DNA from 4 places in the Acinetobacter sp. ABJ-A23_2 genome. Region 1 is predicted to be linked to each of the others. Evidence: predicted binding sites of a transcription regulator. Region 1 holds the regulator's gene; each other region holds the start of a gene.
What was found. The regulator PhoB, encoded in region 1, activates phosphate uptake and scavenging genes when phosphate is short. The targets are predictions, from matches to a motif close to TGTCATNAANCTGTCATAA.
Positions count from the first base shown of each region.

Region 2: a site for PhoB is predicted at 2,437-2,455, ahead of ACH63V_RS02580 (inorganic phosphate transporter). Genes of this name have one in related genera too.
Region 3: a site for PhoB is predicted at 4,907-4,925, ahead of ACH63V_RS04720 (NAD(+) kinase). Genes of this name have one in related genera too.
Region 4: a site for PhoB is predicted at 2,838-2,856, ahead of ACH63V_RS08445 (porin). Genes of this name have one in related genera too.

Region 1 is NZ_JBIUCP010000019.1:9,994-17,772, forward strand. Features, by position in the region: gene ACH63V_RS08510 (DUF445 domain-containing protein) at 1-736, shown strand, start outside; gene ACH63V_RS08515 (pyridoxal phosphate-dependent aminotransferase) at 764-1,918, shown strand; gene ACH63V_RS08520 (MATE family efflux transporter) at 2,024-3,391, shown strand; gene ACH63V_RS08525 (SDR family NAD(P)-dependent oxidoreductase) at 3,448-4,281, opposite strand; gene ACH63V_RS08530 (TetR/AcrR family transcriptional regulator) at 4,478-5,149, shown strand; gene phoB (phosphate regulon transcriptional regulator PhoB) at 5,405-6,115, shown strand; gene phoR (phosphate regulon sensor histidine kinase PhoR) at 6,125-7,483, shown strand; gene ACH63V_RS08545 (alpha/beta fold hydrolase) at 7,551-7,779, opposite strand, start outside.
Region 2 is NZ_JBIUCP010000004.1:59,776-67,554, forward strand. Features, by position in the region: gene metH (methionine synthase) at 1-2,036, opposite strand, end outside; gene ACH63V_RS02580 (inorganic phosphate transporter) at 2,502-4,133, shown strand; gene ACH63V_RS02585 (D-serine ammonia-lyase) at 4,296-5,630, shown strand; gene ACH63V_RS02590 (hypothetical protein) at 5,676-7,223, opposite strand; gene ACH63V_RS02595 (hypothetical protein) at 7,767-7,779, opposite strand, start outside.
Region 3 is NZ_JBIUCP010000008.1:47,824-55,602, reverse strand. Features, by position in the region: gene ACH63V_RS04745 (sensor histidine kinase) at 1-594, shown strand, start outside; gene hemP (hemin uptake protein HemP) at 660-830, opposite strand; gene ACH63V_RS04735 (NUDIX domain-containing protein) at 967-1,869, shown strand; gene ACH63V_RS04730 (tetratricopeptide repeat protein) at 1,892-2,443, opposite strand; gene mrcB (penicillin-binding protein 1B) at 2,464-4,860, opposite strand; gene ACH63V_RS04720 (NAD(+) kinase) at 5,046-5,954, shown strand; gene ACH63V_RS04715 (YeaC family protein) at 5,951-6,223, shown strand; gene ACH63V_RS04710 (hypothetical protein) at 6,286-6,693, shown strand; gene ACH63V_RS04705 (glycosyl transferase family protein) at 6,732-7,727, opposite strand.
Region 4 is NZ_JBIUCP010000018.1:60,410-68,188, reverse strand. Features, by position in the region: partial or broken gene ACH63V_RS08475 (energy transducer TonB) at 1-117, opposite strand, end outside; gene ACH63V_RS08470 (hypothetical protein) at 295-519, opposite strand; gene ACH63V_RS08465 (hypothetical protein) at 1,022-1,222, opposite strand; gene ACH63V_RS08460 (GFA family protein) at 1,354-1,779, opposite strand; gene ACH63V_RS08455 (YARHG domain-containing protein) at 2,044-2,313, shown strand; gene ACH63V_RS08450 (HIT family protein) at 2,332-2,745, shown strand; gene ACH63V_RS08445 (porin) at 3,000-4,106, shown strand; gene ACH63V_RS08440 (YidB family protein) at 4,214-4,804, opposite strand; gene ACH63V_RS08435 (DUF6231 family protein) at 4,904-5,365, opposite strand; gene ACH63V_RS08430 (DUF2797 domain-containing protein) at 5,405-6,274, shown strand; gene ACH63V_RS08425 (ABC transporter permease) at 6,319-7,437, opposite strand; gene ACH63V_RS08420 (ABC transporter permease) at 7,442-7,779, opposite strand, start outside.

The DNA of each region.
Region 1 (7,779 bases):
CTTGGAAAATGATTTCCACCAAGATGTATTGCAACGTGGTCTCGATATTGCGCATGAGTGGGTCGTACAAAACCCGGATAAAACCCGTGAGTTAACCCGAAAAATGTTTAAAGCGCTGGGTGTCTGGTCTCTTGCAAAAGGTGCAAGCTGGATTGGTATTGATGTTCAACAACGTACCATCGATTCACTGGTTGAAAAAGTAGAATCAATGCTGGCCGACCACGAACACCCTTGGCGACAGGAAATTGAAACCGTTGCTCATTCGCTTATGCTCGAATTAGCAAATCCTGACAGTGTTGCCAGTCAACGTCTCAATAGCGGTAAAGATGCGCTGTTAGATAGTCCACAAGTTCTAAATTTCATTAGTGGTGCTGTCACCATTTTATGTGATGCCATTAAAGCAGATCTAATGAAAGAAGATTCTGGCATTGCAATGAACCTTAGAGCTGCCATTCAGCAATTGGGTGAAAACCTTGTCCAAAATGTAAAAGTACGCGAAGTTCTCAACAAAGAAATGACAGGACTTGCCATGAACTTTACGGATCAATATAGCCATAAAATCATACGCTATGTGAGTGAGCGCATTCATGAATGGGACTCACGTGAAATGATTGGAAAAATTGAAAATGAAGTCGGTGGCGACTTACACATGATTCGAGTAAATGGCGTTGTAGTGGGTGCATTTATCGGTTTAACTCTAGGTGTAATCCGCGCAGCGATTGAATCGATTTTATAACGTTAATAATTATCTTAAGAGAATAACATGCTACAGCTTCAGTCAAAATTGCCCGCACAAGGGGTAACTATTTTTAGTACCATGACGGCAATGGCACAGCGCTTGGGTGCACTTAACCTTTCACAAGGTTTCCCAGACTTTCCAGCCCCTCATGCTTTGCTCGAAGCCCTCTCACAGGCAACTTTGGCTGGACACAATCAATACCCACCTGGTGATGGCATTCTCGCACTCCGTGAACAGCTTGCTTTACAGTTTCAACAGCGTGATCAACGTCAACTTGACCCTGTAACCCAGATCACGATTACACCTGGCGCGACCATCGCTATTTTCTGTGCTATACAAGCCTGTATCAACACAGGTGATGAAGTCATTATTTTTGACCCGAGTTATGACAGCTATGGGCCTTCTGTTCAGCTAGCAGGTGGTAAAGCTGTTCGTATTGCCCTGCAAGCACCTGACTTTAAGGTGAACTGGCAACAAGTCAAAGATTTGATTAATGACAAAACCCGTATGATTGTGGTGAATACGCCTCACAATCCCACTGGCACTATCTGGGAAAAACAAGACTGGTTAGAACTCATTGAACTTATTCAAGATAAAAACATTGTGGTTTTATCCGATGAAGTCTATGAACATTTGGTTTTTGATGGTCAGCAACACTTTAGTGCATTGCATTTTCCAGCGCTCAGAGAACGTAGTTTTGTGATTGGTTCTTTTGGTAAAACCTTCCATGTAACAGGCTGGAAAACTGGTTACTGTGTGGCTTCACCTGAATTAATGCGTCTGTTCCGCCAGATTTACCAATATGCAAATTTCTGTGGTACGACACCTTGTCAAATTGCGCTAGCGCAATATATGCAGCAACATCCGGAACACATTCAGGAACTTTCGCAGTTTTATCAAACTAAGCGAGATCGATTTAATCAGGCAATTCACAATAGCCGTTTTTTACTTAAACCATCTCAAGGTACTTATTTCCAAAACTTGGATTACAGTCAAATTAGACCCGACTTAAACGATGTTGAAATGTGCCAGTTTCTTGCCGAGCAATATAAAATTGTGGCTATTCCTGTTTCGGTTTTCTACCAGCAAGCACCAGAGTCTTTACGTCTGATTCGCTTCTGCTTTGCTAAAAATGATGAGACATTGCAAAAAGCAGGAGAAATCTTGAATGAATGTTAATAAATTTAGAAACTTAGCCTAGCAAAACACTACAAGAAATCTTATCTAAATATGCTAAGTTGAATATCCGCCCCGCTCATCAAAGAGATGGGCGATGGAGAACAAATGCCACCAAGACAGTCTTTAATTCATCAGCAAAATCTATGGAAAACATTTTTTGTTTTCTTATTGCCGCTTATTGCAACCAATATTTTGCAAAATCTGTCTGGCACCATTAACACCATCTTTGTTGGACAGATGATGGGAGTCGATGCAATTGCCGCAGTTTCTGTATATTTCCCGATTTTGTTTTTACTGCTTGCTTTTATTATCGGAATTTCAACAGGCACCACAGTGTTAGTAGGGCAAGCATGGGGCGCACAGAATTTTGAAAAAGTACAAAGTGTAGTGGGTTCTACCCTGTTTATGACCATTATTGGCGGAATCATTACCGCGATTATTGGTGTATTTTTTGCCCACAATATTTTAGAGCTTTTAGGCACCGACCCAAAGGTCATGCATCTCTCTTTGCCTTATGTACAATGGATGTTAGCGGGTAGTCCGCTTCTATTTGTCTATATTATCTATACCTCAATTTTACGTGGTGTGGGTGACAGTACTACACCTTTACTGGCATTGGCATTAACCAGTGTAATTGGCGTAATTATTACCCCAATTTTGCTTAAAGGTTATTTTGGCTTTCCTGCTCTCGGCATTATTGCACCCGCTATAGCATCAATTATTAGTTATATTGCTATCCTAATTTTTCTTGCGATTTACCTAAACAAGAAAAAGCATCCGCTTCGACCGAACCGCCAGCTTTTGCAACATATCCGTCACAACCCAGAATTGAGCAAAATCATTTTACGTTTAGGTGTGCCAACAGGTATTCAAATGATTACGACTTCTATGGCGGGACTCGTGATTGTAGGTTTAGTTAACCGCTTTGGAGCGCATGCGACAGCTGCGTATGGTGCCGTAAACCAAGTACTCAACTATATTCAGTTCCCTGCTTTATCAATCTCAATTGCGGCTTCAATTTTTGCAGCACAAGCCATTGGTGCAGGTAAATCAGACCTACTTGCACGTGTTACCCGCACGGCTCTAGGTATGAACTTTTTATTTACAGGTGCCCTAATTGCACTGGGCTATCTCTTTTCAAAATATTTGATGGCTTTATTTATTACCGACCCAACCGTGGTGGTATTAGGGCAGCAGCTTTTATTTATTGTACTTTGGGCAATTTTATTCTTTGGTGCAGGCGCTATTTTTGCATCCATCATGCGTGCCAGCGGAACTGTGACAGCCCCAATGTTACTTAATATCTCGGCTATTTTGTTTATTGAAATTCCATGTGCTTACTGGTTTAGCTCAATATGGGGACTTAAAGGAATCTGGTTTGCCTATGCCTTGGCATTTGTCAGCCTCTGTATTGTTCAAGGCTTGTATTACCAGTTTATTTGGAAGAAAAAGAAGATCAAAGTCCTGATTTAAAAAGCTTGAACCTTATAAAAAAAGCCATCAATTGATGGCTTTTTTTAATTTAAATCTTATTTCATCCATTTCGTCACAATGGTTGAAGCACGTTGGTATCCTGTCGGGAACAAACGTTGGAATGCATCCAGAATTTTTGCGTCACTACCAATCAATAACCGGCGTTTATTTTTCAAAACTGCGTCTAAGATTTGACGAGCCGCCTCTTCTGGTGGGGTACGTAGGAACTTATCAAAGTTTTGAATTGATTTAGTCGGGTCCATACCTAAGCTGCTTAAGCTGTCACTCATTTTTGCAGCTTTCGCAATATTGGTACGAATACCGCCTGGGTGTACGCATAACGAGCTTACACCACATTTTTCAATATCTAGCTCTTGGCGTAACGATTCGGTAAAACCACGTACCGCAAATTTAGTCGCGTTATAGCCAGACTGGGTTGGCTGAGCTGTTAAACCAAATAAGCTAGAAATATTGATAATGTGACCATCTTGAGTTTGCTTAATAAACGGTAAAAATTCTTTGGTCCCGTAAACCACGCCCCAAAAGTTAATTCCAACAATCCACTCTAAATCTTCGTAGGTTGCGCCTTCTACAGTTGAACCTAAAGCAACCCCAGCATTGTTAAAAATGAGATTAACAGAGCCATGATCTTGCACGGTTTCCTGTGCCCACTGCTTTACTGCTTCGCGGTCAGAAACGTCTAACTTTTTGGTTGTTACAGTAATATTACTGTAGGGTTTTAATAGCTCAACAGTTTTCTCTAAACCCTTTTCATTAATGTCACTTAACGAAAGATGGCAGCCTTGTTTCGCCAAGAGAATTGCTAATTGTTGCCCAATGCCAGAACCTGCGCCCGTGATTGCAGCGACTTTGTTTTTAAAATTTTTCATTGTCCATCCTTTGTTTTTCGATTTGCACAATCGGTTCATTGCATGTGCACTTTAGACTCTTTTAATATAATTTTGACAATATTCATTGTCAATATAGTACACTGTAATTTCAGATAGATTGGCACAATTCTGCTGACCGCTTTATCATAGGCCTTATATTTGCCGAAAAACCGATAAATCAGGAAACCATTTATTTATGGCGACAAACGACTCAACCAGTAAAAAGAAAACAAAAACTGTGAGTAAAGAACGTCAGTTCAAAGGGTTATCTCTTTCCGAGCGTAAAGAAGCACGCCGTGAAAAACTCATTGAAGCGGGTATTGCGACTTATGGAACCCTTGGCTTTTTTTCAGTGACGGTAAAGGATGTCTGCCAAGAAGCAAAACTCACCGAACGCTATTTTTATGAATCTTTTAAAAAGAGTGAGGATTTATTCCAAACCATCTTTTTAAAAATGATTGAAGAGTTACAGCAAAACTTAATGCAAGCTGTGATTAAAGCTGCGCCAGATCCAGAAAAAATGGTCGATGCAGGCTTAAGAGCACTGCTGACGACTTTAAAAGAAGATCCTCGTTTAGCTCGTATCGTCTACGTTGATGCAGTTCTGGTTCAGGAATTACATAATCAAGCCACCATTCAGGAAACCCTTGCTCAGTTTGACCGTATGATCCAAGCGTTCGTTATGCTGACCATGCCGCAAATACAGCATAAGGAAAATGAGCTCTCTTTAATTGCAACAGGGTTAAATGGTTACGTTACGCAAATTGCAATTCGATGGGTGATGGGTGGCTTTGAGCAGTCTCTCGAGCAAGTTTTGACAGCCTGCCGTATTGTTTTCTTGTCTTTATTGGCTCAGGTTTCAAAATAATATTAAAGTTTTTTGACACTACTTTAAGTCCAAAAACCTAGCTGAAAGCAAATTGGTAACACCTTGAATGGCTTTAAGAAAATTTATGTCGCCCTGTCATCATTCGGTCATGTGCTTGCCGTATTTTTGTCACAAATTATTGCTAAATTCGATTTTATAGACTTTTCTGCAATGAAATTGTCATAATTAATCTTTGTAATAAGCCTGTCATAACTACAAAACGGTTCACCGTTAAAATCTACAAGGTATTACGCTGTGAAAGATGACTATATTTTAATTGTCGATGATGAGCTTCCTATTCGTGAAATGATCCATACTTCTTTGGATATGGCAGGCTTTCAATGTTTACAGGCTGAAGATGCCAAACAGGCTCATCAAATTATCGTCGACCAACGTCCAGCACTTATCTTGCTTGATTGGATGTTACCTGGAGGCGTAAGTGGTGTGGATTTATGCCGCCGCTTAAAACGTGATGAAAACCTAGCAGAAATTCCAGTCATTATGCTCACTGCTCGCGGAGAAGAAGACCACAAAGTACAAGGTCTAGACGCTGGCGCAGATGACTATATGACTAAGCCATTTTCAACCCGTGAACTGGTTTCTCGTATTAAAGCTGTTCTACGCCGTGCAAATGCATTAAGCGGAGAAAAAACAATTGATGCCAATGGCTTAATTCTTGATCCTGTAAGCCAACGCGTAAGCTTTGGTAACAGCATTTTAGATATGGGACCAACTGAATATCGCTTACTTGCATTTTTTATGACCCATCCGGAACGTGCATATACACGTGCCCAGTTGCTCGATCAGGTATGGGGCGGTAATGTATACATTGAAGATCGTACCATCGATGTACATATCCGTCGTTTACGTAAAGTGTTAGAACCTTTTGGTGTTGACCGATTTGTTCAAACCGTACGTGGTACAGGTTATCGTTTCTCTACACGTGCAGATTTAGCCGCAGGTTAACCAAAATTTATGTATGAACCCTACCCCGTCCCTGAACAGGTACGTGAACAAAAGCTTTCCCGTTACAGTAGTTTGTGGACGTTTGCTAAACAAGATTTACGACTTTTATTATTTTTCCTGATTATTGCAGGTTTAGTCGGTTTAGGGGTTGGGTATTTCTGGAGCTGTATTTTTATCGCCTTCGTGGTGTTTTTTGCACTCCAGTTGCGTTCTTTATATTTGGTGAATGACTGGATTGCCAATAATCCTTACGATGTTCCTCCCAACCTAAGTGGTATTTGGGGGGCATTATTATTTAATGTGTATCGTGCTCAGCGTCAGGAACGTATTGTTCAAGCCGAAATGGTGGGGCTGATTGACCGTGCTCAATCCTCTTTGGTTGCCCTTGCTGAAGCAGTAGTACTCATTGATGATCAACATCAAATTGAATGGTGGAACCCTGCCGCAGAGCGTTTATTGGGAATCAGCCCTCTCGACCGTGGTCGTAACTTATTAACCATTTTGCGCCAGCCTACTTTTATTGAATATTTTAACAATATTGATCAAGCACCGGATGGGATAAAACTCCATTCAAGTCTTGATGATGACCGTTATGTACAGGTCAAACTCACACGGTTCGGTGGAGAAAGTCGTTTATTGGTGGCTTACGACGTGACTCGTATGCACAACCTTGAGCAAATGCGTAAAGACTTCGTCGATAATATTTCGCATGAGCTGCGTACACCGTTAACTGTACTCAGTGGTTATATCGAAACATTTACCGACCAAGAAGATATTAGCCCACGCTGGAAACGCGCATTTGATCAGATGCAGTCTCAAACTAAGCGTATGAACGCGTTAGTGAATGATTTACTGCTGTTATCAAATTTAGAAAATAATAAGAAAATTGCAAAAAACCAGATTATTGAAATGCCGAGTTTAATGAATCAATTGTTTGATGATGCTCAGGCCTATAATGCTGATTATGGACACACGCTCAATTTACACATTGATAGTCACTGTGACTTAATTGGTTCTGACATGGAAATTGCCAGCGCATTTAGTAATTTAATTACCAATGCCATCAAGTACACGCCAAAAGGTGGAACCATTACCATTGGCTGGCACGACGATGGTGAACATGCTTACTTTAGCGTGCAAGATACAGGTATCGGGATTAACCCAAAACATTTGCCGCGTCTGACCGAACGCTTCTACCGCGTAGACAGCGACCGTAGTCGTCAAACTGGTGGTACAGGTTTAGGCTTAGCGATTGTAAAACACGTGCTGATGCAACACGGCGCGTATTTAGATGTGCAATCTAAAGAAAATGAAGGATCAACCTTTACCGCAGTTTTTCCAAAAGAAAGACTCTATAACATGACCTAAAATTATCACTCGTACATATAAAAAGCCGACTCATGAAAGTCGGCTTTTTTGTCGCATTTAAATCTATTTATTTAAAATTAGAGCAATAAGATTTAGCCTGATTTTTCTCTATAACATTTAAAAAGTTGGTGGCAAAAGTGTTGCTCTGGCGCAATGCATCGCGATGATCTCCACCATCAATCGTTTGATAAATCACTGGTTTTTTTAATTTACATAGCTGTTGGTAATAAGCTGATGTTCCTCTAGGGTCGACTAAATGATCTTTAGAACCTTGAACAATCATTAACGGAACAGTC
Region 2 (7,779 bases), on a different contig from region 1:
TCTTGGTCAATATAAGTGGTAATACCTTTAACCAATGCATATTCAAGACGTTTTTCAACCGACTCATTACGCCATTCAAGGTTCTCAGCTTCTTTAGCTGCGCCGCCTTGTCCACGGTATTTTTCTGCTACTTCAAGCAGTTTCTCAGTCGCAGCTTGACCTGATTCACCTTGGTTTTGGTTTAAGATAACATCTTCAACTGCTTCTTTTAGCTCGGCTGGAATATCATCATAAATTGCCATTTGACCAGCATTCACAATACCCATGGTCATGCCTTGCTTAATGGCATGGTACAAGAACACAGAGTGAATCGCTTCACGAACGGGTTCATTACCACGGAATGAGAATGAAACGTTCGATACACCACCAGAAATCATGGCATGTGGTAAGTTCTGTTTAATCCAACCTGTCGCCTCAATAAAATCGACCGCGTAGTTGTTGTGTTCTTCAATACCTGTTGCCACTGCGAACACGTTCGGGTCAAAAATAATATCTTCAGCAGGGAAGCCCACTTCATTCACTAAAATGTCGTATGAACGTTTACAGATTTCGCGTTTACGTTCAGCGGTGTCAGCCTGCCCAGCTTCATCAAAGGCCATCACAATAATTGCGGCACCATATTGACGGCAAAGTCGGGCTTTTTCTACAAACTCGTCATAACCTTCTTTTAAGGAAATAGAGTTAACAACCGGTTTACCTTGTACGCATTTTAAGCCAGCTTCAATGATTTCCCATTTTGATGAGTCAATCATGATTGGCACACGTGAAATATCAGGTTCAGATGCTACAAGGTTTAAAAAATGCACCATCGCATTTTGCGAATCGAGCATCCCTTCATCCATGTTAATGTCGATAATTTGCGCGCCAGCTTCCACTTGTTGCTGTGCAACTTCTAAAGCTTCGGCAAAGTTCTCTTCACGAATGAGACGTAAGAATTTCTTAGAGCCTGTAACGTTAGTACGTTCACCGACATTTACGAAAAGTGAGTCATCATAAATATTAAATGGTTCTAAACCACTTAAACGGCAAGCAGGTACTGTTTCAGGTACTTGACGTGGTGCAATGTCTTTTACTGCATTGGCAATGGCGCGAATATGATCTGGTGTCGTACCACAGCAACCACCCGTAATGTTAATTAAACCGCTTTCAGCAAACTCTTTTAAGAAAGCTGCAGTTTGCTCAGGCGTTTCGTCATATCCACCAAATGCGTTTGGTAAGCCTGCATTTGGATGCGCTGAAACAAAAGTATCTGCGACATCAGAAATAGTTTTTACGTGAGGACGCATGGCATCTGCACCAAGAGCACAGTTAAAACCAATTGAAAGCAAATCACCATGGCGAACAGAGTTCCAGAATGCTTCAGCAGTTTGACCTGTTAAGGTACGGCCTGATGCATCGGTAATGGTCCCTGAAATCATAATTGGTAACTCACGACCAATTTGTTTGAAGACTTCTTTAACCGCAAAAATTGCTGCTTTACAGTTTAATGTATCAAATACGGTTTCAATCAAAATGATATCAACACCGCCTTCAATCAGTGCATGAGTCGCTTCAATGTAATTTTCTTTTAACTCATCAAAGGTAATGTTACGAAAAGCAGGGTCATTTACATTCGGTGAAATTGAACAAGTACGCGATGTTGGCCCAAGTACACCAGCAACAAAACGTGGTTTGTCTGGAGTCGAGTACTTTTTACAAGCTGCTTTGGCTAAACGAGCTGCTTCGCGGTTAATCTCTGGAACAAGATCTTCCATGTGATAGTCAGACATTGAAACACGTGTGCCGTTAAAGCTGTTGGTTTCAATAATGTCTGCACCAGCATCAAGATAAGCTTCATGAATGCCTTGAATGATTTGAGGTTGTGTCAAAACTAAAAGGTCATTATTACCCTTTAAGTCATGTGCCCAATCGGCAAAACGCTCACCACGGTAGTCGGCTTCTTCTAATTTATGGCGCTGGATCATCGTTCCCATAGCACCATCAATAATCAGAATGCGTTTAGCAAGAAGCGCTTTTAGGGTGGCAAGCGTAGACATAGAAAACCCCGATCTTTTATATGAATTTAAAAATGCGGCGCTATTGTAACAGAATAGCAGCACAAATGATGACCTACGAAGGTCATGAGTTGATGAGAGAAAAATTAAAAAGAGAGGGGGGTTTTATGACAAAAACGAAAGAATTTTCATGAAATATTCATCAAATGATCATGATATTGAAATATTTCATGATCAATATGCCGAAATATTACAGTTGTTCTGTGTAAAAAATAGACATGTGGGTCATTTTATTTGTTTTTTTGCTGTAAAAATAAGCACAAAAGGAGCTTGTAAATAATGATTTAAGTTATTGTATTTTAAAAATAAAATAAAAATTAGCGAGGAAAGGTGCATCAAATGAGGTCAAAATATAAAAATTTGACTTCATCAGGCGGCTCTTTGTCATATAATTGTCATAATTTAATTTAAGAATACAGAGGATTTTATTATCCTCTTACCGTCTGCATGAATTCTAATCTACCCCCTGTTTCGGATTCAAAACTTGCGGCAAACCTGCAAGCAAAATCGACGAATGTACACGTCCCAACACCGAAATTTTTTATGCCGGTGTTTCTGACGATTATTGTTGCAACACTTATTTATATTGGGTTTCAGGTTAGTGCTGATTTAGCGCATGTTCCACCTTTGAGCCTTTATTCGGTTGTTCTTTTATCTACTGCACTTTTCATTGCATTGGGCTTTGAATTTGTTAACGGTTTCCATGACACTGCGAATGCAGTTGCAACGGTCATTTATACAAATGCATTGCCTGCACCAGTTGCAGTCATGTGGGCTGGTTTTTGTAATTTCCTTGGGGTAATGGTCGCAAGTGGTGCTGTTGCGTATGGCATTATTGCATTGCTTCCTGTTGAACTTATCATGAATATGGGGAGCGGTGCTGGCTTTGCAATGGTTTTTGCATTGTTAATCGCTGCAATTCTTTGGAACTTGGGTACTTGGTTCTTAGGAATCCCAGCTTCTAGCTCTCACACATTGATTGGTTCAATCTTGGGTGTGGGTATTATGAACCATCTGTTGAGTGCATCGACTGGCGTAACGACCAGTGGTGTAGATATGGATCAGGTGATTAAAGTAGGTAAGGCATTATTATTTTCACCTTTAATTGGTTTTGCTTTTGCAGCAATCTTATTCTTGTTGGTTAAAACTATTTTCAAACGCCAATTAGAATTATTCCAGCCACCTGAAGGTAATAAGCCACCACCAGCAATCATTCGTGCAATTTTAATCTTTACCTGTACAGGTGTAAGTTTTGCACATGGTTCAAATGACGGCCAAAAAGGTATGGGACTCATCATGCTCATTTTGGTTGGTTTAGTACCATTAGCTTATTCAATCAATAAAAACCTCGATACACAACAGGTTCAATCATTCCATCAGCTTTCTTCTCAAACTGCTGTTTTGTTAAACCATAATCAGCAAGAGTTGACTGATGAAAAAGCGCGTGAAGTTTTAACTAAATATATTCAAACCAAGCAACAAACACCTGAAGTTGTACCTGCATTGGCAAGTATGACTGATCATTTAGGTGCTCGTGTTTCTAGCTATCGCGACTTAAAAGATATTCCAGAAGCTGCGATTAGTGAAATTCGTAATGACATGTATTTAAGCACAACGACGTTTAAACGTTTGGACAAAGCAGATGCTTTACCAAAAATGGATGATTCACAGAAAAAGCTTGTGAAAGATTATCGTGGTAGCTTGGATTCATTCTTACAGTATATTCCAAACTGGGTAAAAGTTGCAGTTGCATTGGCACTTGGTCTTGGCACTATGGTCGGTTGGAAACGCATTGTGGTGACTGTAGGTGAGCGTATTGGTAAGAACCATATGACTTATGGTCAAGGTATGTCTGCTGAGCTTATTGCAATGAGTACAATTGCAGCAGCAGATGGTTTAGGTATGCCAGTTTCAACTACACATGTTTTAAACAGTGCGGTTGCAGGTACCATGGTTGCAAATAAATCAGGTCTAAACTTTAATACTGTTAAAACAATCTTATCAGCTTGGATATTTACTTTACCTGCGACCATTTGTTTGTCAGGTGGTTTATATTGGTTGTTCTTAAAGTTCATTTAAGTTGTCTGTTTAAATCTAAAAAGCCACTATTATTAGTGGCTTTTTTATTGGCATATTTAAGAAAAGATCGCTTTTTTCAGGTAAATTCAGTAAAGAGTTAATGATTATTGCGAACACTTAGTGCTAAGTGATTAGCTCAAAAAATTTATGAAAGGATATAGGATGAAAACGGTTCAACTCGATCAATTAAAACAACAATTTCCACTCATTCAAACATTACAAGATTACCAAGAAACATTCTGGTTCAATCCAAACCGTTATCCTTTAAACGATGCTCTTGCGAAGGTAGGACTTAGCGAGCAAGATGTAAAAGATGCCGAGGCTCGACTAGAACGTTTTGCACCTTACTTGGCAAAAGTATTTCCGGAAACTCAAGCACAACATGGAAAAATTGAATCTGAATTAGTAGAAATTGCAGATATGCAGCAAGCCCTATCTGTAACAAAACAACAGGAGCTTACGGGAAAGCTTTGGCTTAAAAAAGATAGTCATTTACCTATTTCAGGTTCAATCAAGGCACGTGGTGGTATTTATGAAGTTTTGGCTCATGCTGAAAAACTAGCAATTAAGGCTGGGCTTCTCACGTTAGAAGATGATTACAGTAAACTTGATCAAGATGCATTTCGAACATTTTTTTCCAAATATCAAATAGCGGTAGGCTCTACAGGTAATCTTGGTTTATCTATTGGTATTATGAGTGCGAAGCTCGGGTTTAGAGTGTCCGTGCATATGTCTGCCGATGCAAGACAATGGAAGAAAGATAAATTACGCTCGCTAGGTGTCAATGTCGTGGAATACGCCAGTGATTATGGCGTTGCTGTAGAGCAGGGACGAAAAGCCGCAGAACAAGATCCAAATTGCTTTTTTATTGATGATGAAAATTCAACAACATTATTCTTAGGTTATGCAGTAGCAGGAATACGCTTAAAACAACAGTGTGAGCAAAAACAGATTAAAGTCGATGTAGAACACCCATTATTTGTTTATTTACCCTGTGGCGTAGGTGGTGGCCCTGGTGGCGTAAGTTTTGGATTAAAACTCGCTTTTGGTGAGCATGTACATTGTATATTTGCAGAACCGACACATTCTCCGTGTATGTTACTGGGGGTTTATACAGGTCTGCATGATCAGATTTCCGTAAATGACATTGGTTTAGATAACATTACTGCTGCAGATGGGTTAGCTGTTGGTCGTGCTTCTGGTTTCGTAGGGCGTGCTATGGAGCAGTTAATTGATGGCTATTACACGATTCATGATGAATGTTTATATGAGCTCATTGCGCTTTTAAATCAAACTGAAAGTATTCAAGTTGAACCCTCAGCTGCGGCAGGCATGATGGGGCCATATTATGTGCAAACTACTCCTGATTATTTAGCTTTGCATCAATTGTCAGCAGAGAAATTAAAGCAGGCAACACATGTGGTCTGGGCGACTGGTGGTGGTATGGTGCCACCAGATGAAATGCAAAAATATTTAAATCATAGTCAAAACAAATAACTGAAGCTAAAAAAGCCCAATTCTAAAATTGGGCTTTTAATTTCATTATTTTTTAGAAGATTTCCTAAATGGAAGTTTTTCGGTTGCAAAACCGTAAATAGCAGCAAAAGGAAGGGCAGTACGAGCTAAATAAGCCACACGCCATAGTCCACCGTGGTTGGCACCTTCCATCATCAACTCAAGAGGGTGATCAAGTACGGTTTCAGGGTTCGCCACAGAAGATTCATTTCTTAAATCATGAATCCATAGCGCCGCCATAATCGCATTGGTAGTTTCTGGGTTAAATGCTTCTACATCAAACAGTTCGGCACCATTAAAAGCAGCTTTAAGTAGCGGATTTTTAGTCACCGAGTGAGTTGTGGTAGAAGGGGCAATATTAATACTTACACGTTGGCCTTGATGACGGGCAAGTGTTGCACGCCATTGTTGAATACGTTTTGCCAAAGCATAGTTTGGCCCTTGTTCAACCACTAAACAGTCTGCAATACCATAAGTTTTACCATTTTCGCTGGTAACCAAATCTTGATAAGGCGCTTGGAAAAAACGTTTGAGCGAAAGAGCAGAAACTCCTTTTGCAGCCATTTTTTGTAGTTGTGAACGAGATTTAAATTTCTCTTGAGCAGCATCTGCAACTTCTTTGGGTACTGCGTAGACATCGGTTGGGGTGCACATAAACATTAAGCTTGTATCAGATTTATGTTCACTCACATATTGCATAATGCTGTCCATTGCCATTGAGACACGGACATGCTTTTCCCCATCTAAATAAGCAATAGCAGCCAAATCTAACTTTTGTGGAAATTGAACTAACCACTGTGCAATTTCTGGTATTTGAGTTAGTAAATTGGCGCCTAATTTATCTCTTAATTCTGAAGCTTTTGCTGATGAGTCAACTGATTCAATCGTAGGTGCAATCAGCGTCGCATTTCCTTGCTGAATCGTATGTAAAATTTTGCCCCAAACTCTTGGGTTCGGTAGATCTACTGCAACAATATTCGCTTTCCACTTTGCTAACCAAGGTAAAGGGCCAGCTTCTGATGCCGCACCAAACAGGACCATAGTGCGGTCAGATAAATCAAACCATTCAGGGTGGGCAACGGCTTCACGTAATGCTTTGGCGTGGCTAGGCTCAATAATGCCTGCGCTTTCCCATTTTTGGATTTGATCGAGTAAGCTTTGTCCACTCAGTTTTTTACCTTTATACTGCACATACCATTCTGGTGCAGCTTCACTTTCGCCTTTAAACCTTACTGTATTTAAAGGTTTAGAAGAGGAAATATGCAGAGCATCTTTTAAAAGATAGTGTTTACCATCTCGGAAATAGTCAAAGAGATGATGAGCCTTATGTAAACCCTGTTTTGCAATGGTAATCGGATTGTTGTTATTAGAGAGTCCATGCTGAACAAGTGATTTAAAATATGTTGGATAATTTTTCCGCCAGTTTTTTTCAGTCAAAATCTGTTGAGCAGTTTTATTATCTACAATAGATAAAGCTTCTGACAAAATCTCTTGGCCTGTGCGAGAAGTACTTTGCTTTTTGGTTGAAGCGTGTATCGGAAACTGTAGACCTTCATCTGGACTCTGGCTGGACATAAAATATCTCACTTGTACGGTAGCATTAATATACAGGTGTATACATTATCTATGCCAATTAAAAGAAACGAGTGGCAATAACTGACAAAATGAAAATTAAATTATTTTTGTGATAGAGGTGGTTTGAGTGATTTTTTATGATAATTCGATCTCATTTTTACCTCAATTTTTTTCACATTTTTAGAACATTTTTATAGACTTACGTTACATAAATGATTATTTTGTATAGAGCGAAATCATCAGATTTAAGCTGAAGATAAAATGTTCAAAATGTATCAATAAAAAAGATACGATGATGAGTAAAAACTAGACTTTTTTATGAAACGATAAGACAAGTCAAACGGAATAAGAAAGAATTGGGGTGAAACTAGATGAAAGACAACGTAAGATTGTCTTTTAAAAATCTTGGGGATATGGTGATTTTTTACACCATAATTTTCTAGTTTCGCCCCATCTAATTTTGGGTGAAACCCTTCACATGAGCTGTAAGTTATCTTGCTAAACGGTAAGGTCAATTCGATTATAGTCTATTTAAACCTTTAATTAGCAACGGCCT
Region 3 (7,779 bases), on a different contig from region 1:
CATGTTCCAGAGCTTGACCAAGACTTTGAACGCATCCAAGAAGACGTTTCAAGAAGTACAAAAATTCTTGAAAATTTACTCCTTCTGGCACGTTTGGAGCCTAATGAAACAGAGCAACCGGAACTCTTTAAGAGTGTCATTGATTTAAACCATGTATTGGCTCGAGTAGTTGAAACTGTAAATATTGATGCACAAGCCAAACAAATGGTGATTGAGACAAATATTTTGTCAAATGAAACTAAAGTATTTGCGAATGAAGAGTTACTCTTTATTGCTTTTCGAAATCTATTTGATAACGCGATTCGCTATAGTCCTACTTTAGGATTTATTCATGTTGAACTTAGTCAGTCCCAGCAACAACTGAAAATTTCTATAGAAGACGCTGGAAATGGGGTAGATGATGAAGTTTTAAGACGTCTAGGACAGCGTTTTTTTCGGGTATTAGGTACGCAGCAGCAAGGGTCAGGACTAGGGCTCTCAATTACTAAAAAAATTATTCAACTCCATGGTGGGGAACTACAATTTATGCATGCAAGCCAAGGTGGTTTAAAAGTTGAAGTGACATTGCCTTTTAATTATGAAATACAAAAATAGCATGGTTGCCCATGCTATCCATTTTTTGTTTTCCCACGAATATTATTGAAACGCGAGGATCGTTCTTATTTAGTTAAAATGAGACGGTTATTGCGAGTAAGGCGTAAGCGGTATTCCTCGCCAGCATGCATAATTCGAATTTCACGACCTAATGCAAATAGGTTGTTAGAATGTAGCATTGGTAAGGCATGAGCTGAGTCAGTGTTACGAGTAAATAAGCTAAAAGGTGCGTTCATTTGTTGTGCTCCGTGGTATATTCTTGAACGATTTAAATGATAATCATTATCGAATAGATCTGTCAATGAGATTTTAAAGAATTTATAAATTGATAAAATTTGCTTACACTTGAGAAAAATTTGAGTGAGTAGAACAATGCCTAAACCGATCGTCGATGTCGCAATAGCCATCTTAATTCATCGCGGAAAAATATTAATTGGATGGCGTGGAGAACAGCAGCATCAAGGTGGAAAGCATGAGTTTCCTGGAGGAAAGGTTGAGCAGGGTGAAACACCAGAAGAAGCTTGCCGCCGTGAAATTTATGAAGAAGTCGGTATTGGTTTAAAAGATTGGCATCAATTTGATTATATTCACCATGAATATGATGACATTATCGTCAACCTTCATTTGTTTCATAGCTATGTGCCTGATGAATTATTAAATCTTATTCATCAGCCTTGGACATGGTACACACGTGAACAGTTACTTCAATTAAACTTCCCGAAAGCCAATAAAGACATTATTAAAAGATTGTATTGGCCGCATTTTATTAAAATTAGTCCCACGCTGACTCCAGCCGAAAATGATGACACTTTAGTGTATTGGCGTAATGAAAAAGAGAGTTTTGATCAGGCAGATCTAGAAAAATTAGCTCTTTTAGATACAGATCAGCTTTCAAAATTAATCGTGAATATCGATGTTTGGCACAAGCTAAAACCTGAGTTAAAAAGTCATATAAAAACGGTTCATCTTAAGCAGTCTCAATTAATGAGTTTGCATAAAGGCGACTTAGAGGTGGGAGTACGTTTTATTGCTGCTTGTCACGATGCAGTTTCTTTACAGCATGCTCAGCAAATTGGCTGTGATGCTGTTTTTGTAAGTCCTGTCAAAGTAACAGAAACCCATCCAGACGCTAGCGCATTAGGATGGGATCGTTTAACTGACTTGATTGAGAAATGCCAGATTCCCGTATTTGCTTTGGGAGGCATGAGTCCTGATGATTTAGCTACAGCACAGCAACATGGTGCGTATGGCTTGGCAGGTATTCGTAATTTTTAATAAGACATAAAAGTATTAAAAGCTAGAGCGCTTTTAATGCTTGCTGTGCTTCCTGAACAGTTTTTGGGTTATTCCGCTGTTGCCCAGCTTTTAAAATGGTTAGCCAAAGCTGTTTTTTCATTGCTTGGCTCTGAGCAAAGCTTAAACCACGTCTAGCAAGAGACTCAGCATTAGCATATTGCTGTTTATGATTTGCCGTGAGTGCAAGAAATAAATAAGTCTCAGCCGCCTGTGGTGCTAAACGCTGCGCTTGAAGGGCATAGCGCTCAGCCTCCGACCATTGCTGGTTTTTGTAAGCTTGCTCAGTTTTTTGCATTAACGTTTTAAAAGCAGGTAATTGGCTTCCATCATCATTAAAGCGTTGGGACTTTTTCTGCTGAGGAACAATCACTTGTAAACTTTTACGTTGAATATCTGGATGATCATAAGGTGTAATTTTTACACCAGACGGCGTCTCAGTATTCTTTTTCTCGGTAACAGGCGGTGTTTTCTCTTTTGGAGCTGAATGATCCGGTAAAGTTGTACAGCCGACCATAAGTACAGCACCAATATAAAAAACACCTTTCTTTAACATACCCTGTTTCCTGTCAACGCTTAGTTGTTATAACTACCACTAGAAATCACATGTGAGTTATTCGACAGATCTTGTTCCATCTGATTTTCACTCTCACGAATATAGCTATCGCTATTATCCGGTTGAGAAGCTGGTGCTGTGTTATCACTTTGTGGTGCGTATGTTGGATCAACTTGATAATACGGTGCTCCACATGGCGTAGCACGATGTGGCACTGTATGTGTCAGCATAGGGATATACATCGCACCAGCACACGCCTGTGCCGATAAATCACCTGTTGCATGGTCAATCCATTGCCACTGTACAGTGTCTGGCTGACGTAAATTTACCGGTGTTTGACGTAATTGTTTCATCACATTAATCCATACCGGTAATGCACCAGATGAACCTGTTAAGCCAGTAACTTTGTTGTCATCTAGACCTAACCATACTACAGCGACATGGTTACCCGAATAACCGGCAAACCATGAGTCACGTGTATCGTTAGTCGTACCTGATTTACCAGCCAGTTTTAAAGCAGGAGGTAAGCTGTTGTACGCTGCGCGGCCCGTACCTGAAGACATGACCTGTTGAAGGCCGTAGTTCATGATATAGCCAACCGAAGGGTCAATGGTTTGTTGTACGTTTAAACCATAACGATCAAGTAAACGGCCATTTGCATCTACTACAGAACGAATCGCACGGGTTGGATATTTGAAACCACCTGTAGCGAAGTTTTCATAAATACCGAGTACTTCCATTGGTGACATATTAACTGCACCAAGGAAAATAGAAGGGTAGGCGGGAATTGGTGATTCAACGCCAAATTTTCTTAAGTTGTTGGTAAATGTAGATAACCCAAATTCTTGACCTATACGAACAGCAGAAAGGTTATAAGAGTTTGCTAAGGCTTCACTTAAACTTACAATGCCATGACCACCGCCACTATAGTTTTTCGGTGTCCAACTTTTACCGCCGTCTACAGGAATACTGATTGGTGCGTCTTCAATTTTACTTGCCCAGTTATAACGGCCAGACTCAATTGCACTTAAATAAATCACTGGCTTCAATAAAGAGCCGACTTGACGTTTTGCATCTAAGGCACGGTTAAAGCCAGTAAAGTCTTGAGTTGAGCCAACGGCTGCAATTAACTCACCATTTTCAGGATGTGCAATCAGTACAGCACCTTGCAAGTTTTTCAAGCGGGCAGGGTTGCTTTGAGTCAGACGTTCTACAGAAGCTTTAAATGCATCTTGAACTTGAGTTTGAGCAATAGGGTCCAAGGTCGTAAAAATACGTAATCCTTGATTGGTTAAATCACTTTCTTGATATTCGGTACGTAACTGACGACGCACAATATCTAAGAAGTCAGGGAATTTTGCAGGACCTAAGCTTGGTTTGCTTAGCACATTTAAAGGACGTGCAATTTCAGTTTCATATTCTGCTTGAGTTAAATAACCCATAACACGCATGTTATTTAAAACTGTATCACGACGATTTTTTGCTCCTTCAGGATTTTTCCAAGGGTTATATAAAGATGGACCTTGAACCAAACCGACTAAATAAGCTTGTTGCGCGACATTCAGTTCACGAAGTGGTAAACCAAAATAAAACTGTGAAGCCAAGCCATAACCATTGATTGAATAGTTACCGTTTTGGCCTAAATTTACTTCATTTAAATAAGCTTCTAAAATTTCATCTTTGCTGTAATGCAATTCAATGAGTAAAGCCATTAGGGCTTCATTCACTTTACGTTTTAATGTGCGTTCAGGTGTTAAATAAAAATTCTTAACTAACTGTTGTGTCAGGGTTGAACCACCTTGGCGACGTCCTCCAGTTACATTACTCACCAAAGCACGGGCCGTACCACGAATTGAAATACCGTGATGGTGGTAGAAATTACGGTCTTCTGTAGAAATTAAAGCTTCAATAAGTGGTTTAGGAACATTATTGAGTTTGATTAGAACGCGGTCTTCATTATGCTGAGGATAAATCCCCCCAATGAGCATAGGTTCTAAACGAGCCACACCTGTCGAAGAAGGTTTGGTACTGCGTACCTCCGCAATTTGGTCGTTTGCAAAGCTAAGTTCTAAAACTTGTTCAGGTTCTACACTATCACCATAGTCGAAACCGCGAGTATGTACATACATGTTGCTACCTTGAGCAACAAAGGTTCCAGACTTGTCATAATTACTTGAAGTTTTGTAACCTAATAATTTTAATTCTTGGGTAAAATTTGCTTGAGTAATAGGTGCATTATTATAAATTTCCAAAGGCCGAGCGAACACTTTGGCAGGAATGTCCCAGCGCTGTCCTTCAAATTTTTCACGGATAATATTATCTAAACGAATCAGATAGATACTAAGAGCAATAAAAGCACCAATCACCAATATGGAAAAAATTAGTGCGAAGAAACCGATACCACGTTCAAACTTCATATAAATGAGATAAAACCCTAAACAATACGTTAATGATGCGATAGCTTGTCATCAATTTGCAATGATAAAACTGTGAATAAATGGAAAACTTAGATTGAATTTTACAGCATCTTGTTGTTATGTTTTTTTAAATTAATCAGGTTAATGTTATGATAGCGTAGAATCGCAGCGGAGCTTACTCATTCGTGCAAATTTCACATAAGTCCTTCAGAAACGTCGGGTTAATTGGTCGACCGGATAAATCATCAGTTGTAGAAACACTATGTTTAATTCATGACCATTTGCTAAGTTTAGGCCTAAACCCCATTTTTGATCAGGAAACTGCCGAATTAGTGCCCTATGATCATGCACAAGTTGTTAGTCGTCACTTATTAGGTGAAGTTGCTGATCTGGTGATTGTAGTCGGTGGAGATGGTTCTTTACTTCATGCAGCTAGAGCTTTAGTTCGCTACAATACACCTGTCATTGGTATTAACCGTGGGCGTTTAGGATTTTTAACCGATATTAAGCCTGCGGAAGCTATTTTTAAACTTGATCAGGTATTACAAGGTCATTTCCAACTTGATCGCCGTTTCTTGCTTGAAATGGAAGTACGTACCAATGGCGAAGTCATTTATGACGCAATTGCTTTAAATGATGTCGTACTACACTCAGGTAAGTCGGTACATATGATCGACTTTGAACTCAATATTGATGGTCAATATGTTTACCGTCAGCATAGTGATGGTTTAATTGTGTCGACACCGACAGGATCAACTGCTTATGCATTGTCGGGTGGTGGTCCAATTTTACATCCGAGTATGGATGCGATTGCATTAGTCCCTATGCACCCCCATACATTATCTTCACGCCCAATCGTAGTCGGTGGGCAAAGTGAAATTAAAATTGTTATTCGCGAAAATCGAGTGTTACCGATGGTGAGTGCAGACGGACAACATAGCGTATCGCTCAATGTTGGCGACAGTTTGCACATCCGTAAACACCCATTTAAATTAAGTTTATTACACCCACCAGGTTATGATTTCTATATGGCTTGTCGTACCAAACTGGGTTGGAACCAAGATTTTGAATCTTTTCAAAGAGATGAATCATGAATATTGAACAAATGCTATCTGTTTTAAACCCTGAAATTGTAGAGCGTTTAAAAACAGCAGTAGAAATTGGTAAATGGCCAAATGGTGTTGTTTTAACGAAAGAACAGCGCGAAACATGTATGCAAGCTGTGATTGCTTGGGAGTTAAAGAACTTACCGGAAGAGCAGCGTAGTGGTTATATTGACCGCGGAACGAAAGAAGAGGGTGAAGAGTGTGATGATGATCATCACAAGCAAGAACCTGAGTTTAAACCGATTCGTTTTGTTTAATTTAGGAAGCTCAGTGATTACTGGGCTTTTTTTATGTTTATCAACATATAATAAAGAAACATATGAAACGTTTAAAACCTGTTTACGTACTATTATTTCTCATATTGTTTAGTGGTGCTGCATTGGCCAAACAGCCTATTGAATGTTTACTCAATGTGAAGGTTATTGCGAGTCAGAAATACACTTCCCCTCAAGCTAAATATACAAGTATAAAGAATGACGGTTATCCCATGTTATTGATTGGGATTCAGGTGCTGGGGTCGCAAACAATACGAAGCTCCCAAAAGATCAAAGCGCATCATTTATATTGTAAGACACTTATTGGTCAACAACGAGATGCTTATCTTTCAGGTCCCTACGCTTCTAATAAGATTACAATCAAAATAGGTGATCATTTGAAACTAAGAAATATTCATTCTTCAGGTCAGGAATATCCATTTTGGCCAGACTTTTATTATGTTGAGCCTTAAAACCAAGGTTATCTGATATAACCTTGGTTATTCGTATTTTAGAAACGACTATTCCACAACGCTTTGGCTTTATCCATTGCTTCATCATAGCTATTGACTACACCCATGGTATATAACGCAATACCCATGGTTTCTGTTACTGCCATTTCACCATATTCATGATGCTGCTGACCAAGCCAGACAGCTTTAAATGTTGCCAAGTCTAACTCTTCTTCAATTGGGCTACGTTCAGGTGTAAGCTTTGGCAACTCATGTTCATAGAGTTCACCATTTTTAATACCGCAAATCAGTGTTTTAGCATCGGGGTTTCGCTCAAATTCACCGCCTTCACCTTTAATGACTGCACTATTTTGATAGCCTAAGCGAAGCGCACTATGCTGATGAGAGGTTCTATAAGCCGGATGGAATATCGCTTGTAAGGTTGCTTTCGCGTTAAATGGGTTAATGAGACGGGCTAAAGTATGAATAGGAGAGCGTAAACCCATGACATTTCTTAAAGAAATTAAATCACTTAAAACAGGTGAAATTACTTCTAAAGGTAAGTAAGCAAAATTCTGTTCGGCCAATTGTGTACGGACTTCTTGTTCAGAATGGCAAATTTTATAATCTAAATATTCTAAAACTTGTTCGCTATAGACTCGGTTAATTGTATGGCCAGAAGCGCCGTGCATAACGATTTTATAGCCATGATGAGCAAGTGTCAGGGCAGCCAATAAAAACCAAGGATAATGTTTACGCTTGCCTGCATAAGATGACCAGTCTAGGTTAACGTCTAAAGGTTGAAAATTAAGTTGGTCTTTGGTGGCTTGTACAAAGCCCGCAAGCTCATCAATAGACTCTTCCTTAACACGTAGTAGCATTAAAAAAGCACCCAACTGAACATCAAGAACTTCGCCTTTTAAAATCATGGTAAAAGCTTGATAAGCTTCTTCATAATTCAGTGATCGAGATCCGGTTTTCCCCTTACCTAAAATACGGACATATTGTGCAAAGGGATGTTCAGCATCTTTATAGATATTACGTTTAGTATTCATGTCAATTCAAAACAGTAAAAAATAAGGGGTAGGCAGCTCAAAATGAAATGTC
Region 4 (7,779 bases), on a different contig from region 1:
TTTTTCAGCCTCTAAAATAATTTTATCATCGCTACTTTTAGTCGGTGATAATGTCTTCGAGTTAATTGCACACCCAGTTAATAACAAGATAGAAGTTAAAATAATGACTCTTTTCATTTATAAAACCAATTTTTTCAATGATTAAAATTTAACATTTTATCGTTTTAAAAACCACCAGACCGGTGGTTTTATACTTAATAGCTATTACTAAATGCAATTTTAGTAAATTTTAAATTTCTGCTAATTTACTGGATTATTTAGTTTAACTATTCAATTTTAATTTTAAGTATTGACTTAAAATGATATTTTATAACGTGAATTAATATTTGAATGCTCAGGCATATCAGCAATATCCTGCTCAGTAAAAATTCCATGCTCAAGTACTTTCGTACCATTAAATGCAGTATTGACTGGGGTAATTGGTGACTTGCTAATATAATTTTCATCAGCTTTTTCCGTCAGTGACGCACAACCTTCTAGCCCACACCCAGCAATAACGACAAATAATAATTTCTTCATTCGGCTCACCCGTTGTTATAAAAATCAAACAATCTAACAAATTATGCTCTGATTGTCACATATTTAAAACGATTAATCTCAGATCAAACCTTTAACAAATCTTAATGAAATGTAAACTAATTTGCATAAAATGTTAAATTGTGTAAAATACCTAAATAATTTAACGATATGTTTTAACTCATGGCCTTTCTACTTTTTTTATTTTTATTATTTACATTCGTGCTTCTTTTAAATGCTCATTACAAACAATAGGAGCATCGATTAGCCTTTCATCTAGGGTGTCCAACTATTTTTTTAAAAAATAATACGCTTTTACAGGCACAATAAATTAATTCTCGTAATCTATAATTTTATAAAAATAAAAAAGCCCGCTTTGTAAGCAGGCTTTACCCTTTTGATTTTTTGCGCTGATCATTCAGGACTTTTTGCTGTTTGTGACAGCGCTCGGATATTACACTTATACTTAAATATTAAAAAGACTAATCTTTTTAAACTGATGTACTTACTCATCAAGTTCTATAGGATCTCCGTCTTCTGGACGAATATGTCGTGTGCCATCATCGGCGGGGTCAACACTAGATCCATCCTTAGTGATCGAGTTATACATTTCATCCTCTTTTTTATCATCTGTGAATTCTTCATCTTCAAAATCAAGAGGCTCGTCATCATCTTCAAAATTTAAAGGCTTTTCTTCATCTATCATGTGAACCATCCTTTTTAAGTTATGTGATTTTATGCTCAATTAAATGTCAGATATATTCAACAGTGAACACACATCATTTATGTAACGAACACTTAAGAAGTATTAAAAGATATAAAATTTAAAGAATAATGTTATTCGAAGTACTTTAAGAATTCCTCAATAACAGGCAAATGGTCAAAACTTTTATGAGCGTTCGCTAACTCCACCCATTCATGTTTTGACTCTATACAAAAATTAAGCTTTAAGTCCGGATTAAATGATTGTTCCAAAAGCCCTAATGGTATCCATATATAGTTTGTACCATTAATTTTATTAGGTACTGGCGAACCACACTGATTACAAAACGACGAGGTAAAACCAGTCTCCTTTTTATAGGTAGCGACATATTCACTTCCAGCTAACCAGTTAAATTGGCTTTCTTTCACTAAAGTAGCCGCATTCGCTCCTGTACCCGTTTGTTTTCGGCATAAACTGCAATGACAGTGGTAAACCGTTTTTATTTCAAGGGATATAGAAAACTTTACTTGATTACATAAACAAGAACCGATGTTACTCATATAATGTATTTAATTCATCACTATGAAATTTCAATAATGACGTTAAATATTTATTATGTATATATTTTTATTGTTTAATATAAAATAAGACCTAAACATTTGATTTAAAATAAATTTAAAAAAAGATATTGATATGTAAAGCTTTTTTGTATTATAAGATCAAATATGATTTTTAATAACACTTGAGTAATTAATAGTCATTGAAATATTGGGAATAAACCTTATATTGAGTACAGGTTCATACCTTTAACTGAGGAAAAGCTCATGAATAAATTATTGGTTGCAGTATTCACTGGAATGGTAACCCTTGCCGGTTTCAGTGCTCAAGCTGCAACACCTGAGCAAGAATGTCAAAAATTGCAAGATGATTACAATTTGATTTATGCATCAAAAGGCTTTTGTTTTAAAGACCAAGATGCTAAAGAAAAATATGGTAATGAAAACTGTCATACGACTAAGCCAAAATTCTCTGATAAAGAGCAGCAACGTCTAGACGCAATTAAAGAACGTCAAAAAGAATTGAAGTGTAAATAGTATTTAAAGGAATAATACATGGCATATGATGATCAAAATATCTTCGCAAAAATTTTACGTGGTGAACTTCCAGCGATAAAACTCTATGAAGATGATCAAGTTCTAGCTTTTATGGATATTATGCCCCAAGCCAATGGTCATGCATTAGTTATTCCAAAAACTCCTGCAGTAACTTTACTTGATTTACCGCCTGAAGCGGCAGCCTATACCATTCAGATCGTGCAAAAAATTGCGCAAGCAATGGAAACTGCACTCAATCTTGATGGAATTGTACTCATGCAATTATCAGGTGCTGCTGCTGGACAAACTGTCCCTCATGTTCATTTTCACCTAATTCCGACAAATGTTCACCAACTTGGTAAACATGCTGCACAATTAGGTGATCAAGATAAAATCAAGGCTTTAGCTGAAAAAATTAAAGCAGCTCTTTGATTTAAAGACTTAAAAGCGGAGCTTCGGCTCCGCTTTTTTATTTAAAAAGTATAATAAAATCAAAAGAAAATAAAATATTTCTAATTTTTAATTGTCATAAAACTGTCATTTCCTCTTCACTCCACTGTCACAAAGTTTACAGATACTTCTTAGCAAGTTGGTGAGCTTCTGTAACTTTTTGTACACAAGTCAACTACAAAATAATTAGTTAACAGGCATGTGCCATTTTTAAAATACTTTTTGGAGAAATCTCAATGAAGAAATTGCTACTCGCTGCCGCAGTTGCAACTTTGAGCGTAAACGCGGTGCAAGCAGCGCCAACTTTGTATGGCAAACTGAATGTTTCTATTAACCAAGTTGACAATAAAAATTTCGATGGGAAAAGTGACGTTACTGAAATTAACTCAAACGCTTCTCGCATTGGGGTGAAAGGCGAAGAAAAATTAACTGACAAGCTATCTGCTGTTTATTTAGCTGAGTGGGCAATCTCTACTGATGGTTCAGGTTCTGATAGTGATCTTAGCGCTCGTAACCGTTATATCGGTTTAAAAACTGAGGGCGTTGGTACATTAAAAGTAGGTAAATACGATTCTTACTTTAAAACTGCTGCTGGTAACAACCAAGATATCTTTAATGACGATACACGTTTAGATATTACTAATATCATGTATGGTGAAAACCGTTTAGATAACGTAATTGGTTTTGAATTAGACCCTAAATTATTAGCTGGTATAACTTTCAACATCATGGCTCAAACTGGTGAAAGTACTACTGATAATAAACCTGGTGAAACTGGTAAAGACAGTAAAAATAATAGTTTTGACTCTGTATCAACTGCGCTTGGTTATGAAAACAAAGACCTTGGCTTAGCAATTGCTGCTGCAGGTGACTTTGGTATTAAAGGTAAATATGCGGCTTATGGTCTGAAAGATATTTATACAGATGCTTACCGCGTAACAGGCTCTTATGACATCGCAAAAACAGGTCTAGTAATTGGCGCTTTATGGCAACATGCTGAACCTACGGATGAGTTGACTGCATATGGTCAAACATACAAAGCAGATGGATCAGTTGACAAGGCTGGTAAAGCTTACCGTGATTTACAAGAAGAAGCTTATTCAATCACAGCTGCTTATAAAATCCCGAATACTAAACTTAAAGTGAAAGCAGAATATTCTTCTGCTGAAACACAAGTAAGTGGTTTAGCAGATCGTACAATTGACTTGTACGGTGTAGGTCTTGACTACCAAATCAACAAACAAGCTCGCTTCTACGGCATTGTTGCTCAACAAAAACGTGATTGGTTGAGTGATAACGACAAACAAACTGTTGTTGGTACTGGTATCGAATATAACTTCTAATCAGTTACATTCAATTCAGATAAAATAAAAGGGCTTCTGCCCTTTTATTTTATTGTGCTGACTAAAAAAGCCGATATGAAAATTATCGGCTTTTTTAAATTTATATCTTATTTTAAGAAACCACTTACCAGATTCATCACATTTTGAATGTCTTGATTAGCTTCTTGGTGGTCTGTACTATCACCCTGAGGTGTTAAAGAATCAATAACCTGCGGTAAGACAGAAGCTATCGCACCATAAACTTGTTCTTTTGGCGCTTGAGCCTGCTGGGCAACTTGTTCAATATCTGCTGGGTTAAATAGGCTTTGTAATTGTTGAGTTGGAACTTCACTATTACTTTGATTTGGGTCAACCCAACTTTGAACTTGACTGCCTAAACCAGCTCCTTTTAACTTTTCTAAAGCAGCCTGTAAACCGCCTTGTTGCTGCACCCAACCTAAGATTAAAGGTACAACTGCAATTAATAAACTTTGTACGCCACCACCTGCTTGAGGCGCATTGTTGTTACCAGTCACTTGTCCCAATACAGAACCTAATACTCCACCCAGACCGCCTTGAGCACTAGAAGAATTATTACCACCCATTTGTCCTAATACAGAACCTAAAATACCGCCTAAACCACCTTGGCCTGATGCTTGCTGGTTCCCACCTAAAGCTTGTTGAGCCAAAACTTCTACAATGTTGCTTAAATTTGTCATGTGTAACTCTTATGTATGGTTTATACATGAGCATACGCGTTTTTCTGTTAAGACAGCAAAAGCGAAATTGTTAAATTTTGAAAGAGATTTAATGGCCCTTTACCAGCGGAATTTATTCCAATTTTCCGGGTTTGCCCAAAACTTTGAGTTAAACCAGTCTGGAACATGTTTATAGGTCAAGATGTTAAATTGCCATAAAGCGAAATCACTATCATGTGAAGTTTTATCAATGAGTTGCGTGAAACCTAAAGAACGTAATAACTGTTCATCACTGCGTTTGCTTACTACAACAATTCGTTTTGCTAATAAATCTCTTAACTTTACTAATAATTGTGATTTTTGCACATCGCTAATGTTTTGCATTTCATCTGTATCAAACAATACAAAACCCAAATCATAACGCTGAGTAAAAGGCAGACTTAAAAGCTCAGTTACGGTAAAATAGTGCCATTGAATTGCGTTATTCTGGTCAATTTTCTGGCCAATACAAAGTGCAGTATGAATGGGCTGTTCGTTTGATAAATCGTCTAGCATAGAAGTGATGACATTTTGTTCAGCCATAACTGCAACCCTTAATTGAAAGATGTGAGTTTAAACTTTATGGAACTACAAGGCATTTGCCATAAAATGCATGCAGGCCTAAAAGATGCTAGTGTAACTGATCAACAGACAACCAAGGCAAATGTTGAATACAAATTTGTATTAGACCGTTCAGAAATTGATCTTCCTTTTAATTTAGGACAAGAACTAGAAATCGAATGGACAGGTAATATTTATTGCACATCTTGTGGCACCAAAACACCGAAGTCTTATTCTCAAGGTCACTGCTTTAAATGTTTTAAAACAAAAGCTGAATGTGACCTTTGCATTATGAAACCTGAAACATGCCACTACCACTTAGGTACATGTCGTGAAGATGACTTTGCCCATAATGTGTGTTTCCAACCTCATATTGTATATTTGGCAAACTCAAGTGCTCTAAAAGTAGGTATTACTCGTGTTAGTCATATGCCAAGTCGTTGGTTAGATCAGGGTGCAACTCAAGCCTTACCTATTTTAAAGGTTGGATCACGCCGTTTATCTGGTCAGCTTGAAACCATGTTTGGTTCTTTAATTGCTGATAAAACTGACTGGCGTAAACTCCTAAAGGGTGAAGCTGAACCTTTAAATATGGTTGAACAGCGTGATCAGTTAATTGAAGAATTTGCACCTAAAATTCAATCTATTCGTGAAGAATTTAGTCAAAACCTTGAATTTAACGAAACGGTTGAACTACTAGAAAATGAATTGCCACGTGAGTTTGTTTATCCAGTTGAACAATATCCTGAGAAAATTAAATCTTTAAACCTAGATAAAACACCAAAAATTCGTGGTGTATTACAGGGTATTAAAGGCCAATATTTAATTTTTGATATTGGTGTTATCAATATCCGTAAATATACAGGTTACGAGCTGATCGTACGTGCATAAGTAAGTTTTAAAGCCCCTAAAATGGGGCTTTTTAATCAATGTACTTAAGATAATCTGTTTCTAAATAGCCAAGCTGCCAAAGGTAAAGTGACCAGTCCAAGTATAATCATTGGAATAAAGTTGAATTTGACTTGTGCAAAGCTTGCTCCCTCCAAATAAACCCGTTGTACCAAGTTAATTCCAAACCTTAATGGATTTGCGTACGTTGCTATTTGCAATGCTTCCGGCATGTTTTCTACAGGAGTTAATAAACCTGAAAGCAACATCAAAGGCATAATCAATAAAAAAGTAAAAAGCATGGCTTGTTGCATATTTAAAGACAATGCTGAAATAGATAAACCCACCCCAACTACAGCAATATTAAAACTCAATAAACCAAAATAAAGCAGCCCAATAGAGCCATTCATAGGAATTTTAAACCAGAACAAAATAATCAATAAAATAATAGTTGACTGCATCAAGCCTACAAAAATTGGCGGTAAGGCTTTACCAATCATAATTTGTAATGGTGTATACGGTGTCACTAATAACTGATCAAATGTACCTTGCTCACGTTCACGCGCAACTGATAAAGCGGATAAAAGTAATGTTTGCATCATACTTAATGCTGCAATTAATGAAGGCATGAGGCTCCATCGCGACTCTTGATTTGGGTTGTACCATGTTCTTGTTTCAAGGCTAATCGGCAAAGCTGAGTTAAATTTTTGCTGATTAAACTGACCAATTATCTTATTTAGATATGAACCAGCTACAACAGCAGTTGATGAGTTCCTGCCATCAACAATCACCTGTATAGATGAACTTTGGTTGTTATTTAATTTGTCTTCAAAGCCGGATGGTATCGTAATTACAACCAGTGCCTGACGATTATCAATAACTTGTTTGATTTGATCGGTATATTCAAGTGTTGCAACACGCTTAAAAATACCAGAGCCATCTAATTTTGAGATGAGTTCATGTGAGATCTGCCCATTGCTCTGATCTAAAATTGCATAATCCACATGGTTAACATCATAAGTAGCAGCATAACCAAACAAAAGTGCCTGCATCAGTGCGGGTACAAATAGAATGACTCTATTTGCAGGGTCACTAAAAATGGTTAAGAATTCTTTTTTGACCAAAAAACTTAAATGTTTTAGCCAAATGATTAGTTGCTGCCACATAACTTTATCTCAACCGTTTTTTCAGTGAAAAGTTCACAGCACATATCAAAACAACGATATATCCCAACAGAAAACCGCACTCTTTGAACCATAACTTCCAATCATCACCTCCCATAAATAAGGTTTTAATTAAAATCATAAAATGTGTAGCTGGAAGCAACTGACTAATAATTTGCACAACTAAAGGTAAGTTACGGGTATCAAAAACAAACCCAGAAAGCATAAGTGCGGGCATAAAACTTGCCAATAAGGCAATTTGACTCGCCTGAAACTGACTTTGGGCAAAGCCTGATATAGTTAAACCAAGTAATAACGAAACGATTAAATACAGAAATGAAGCCG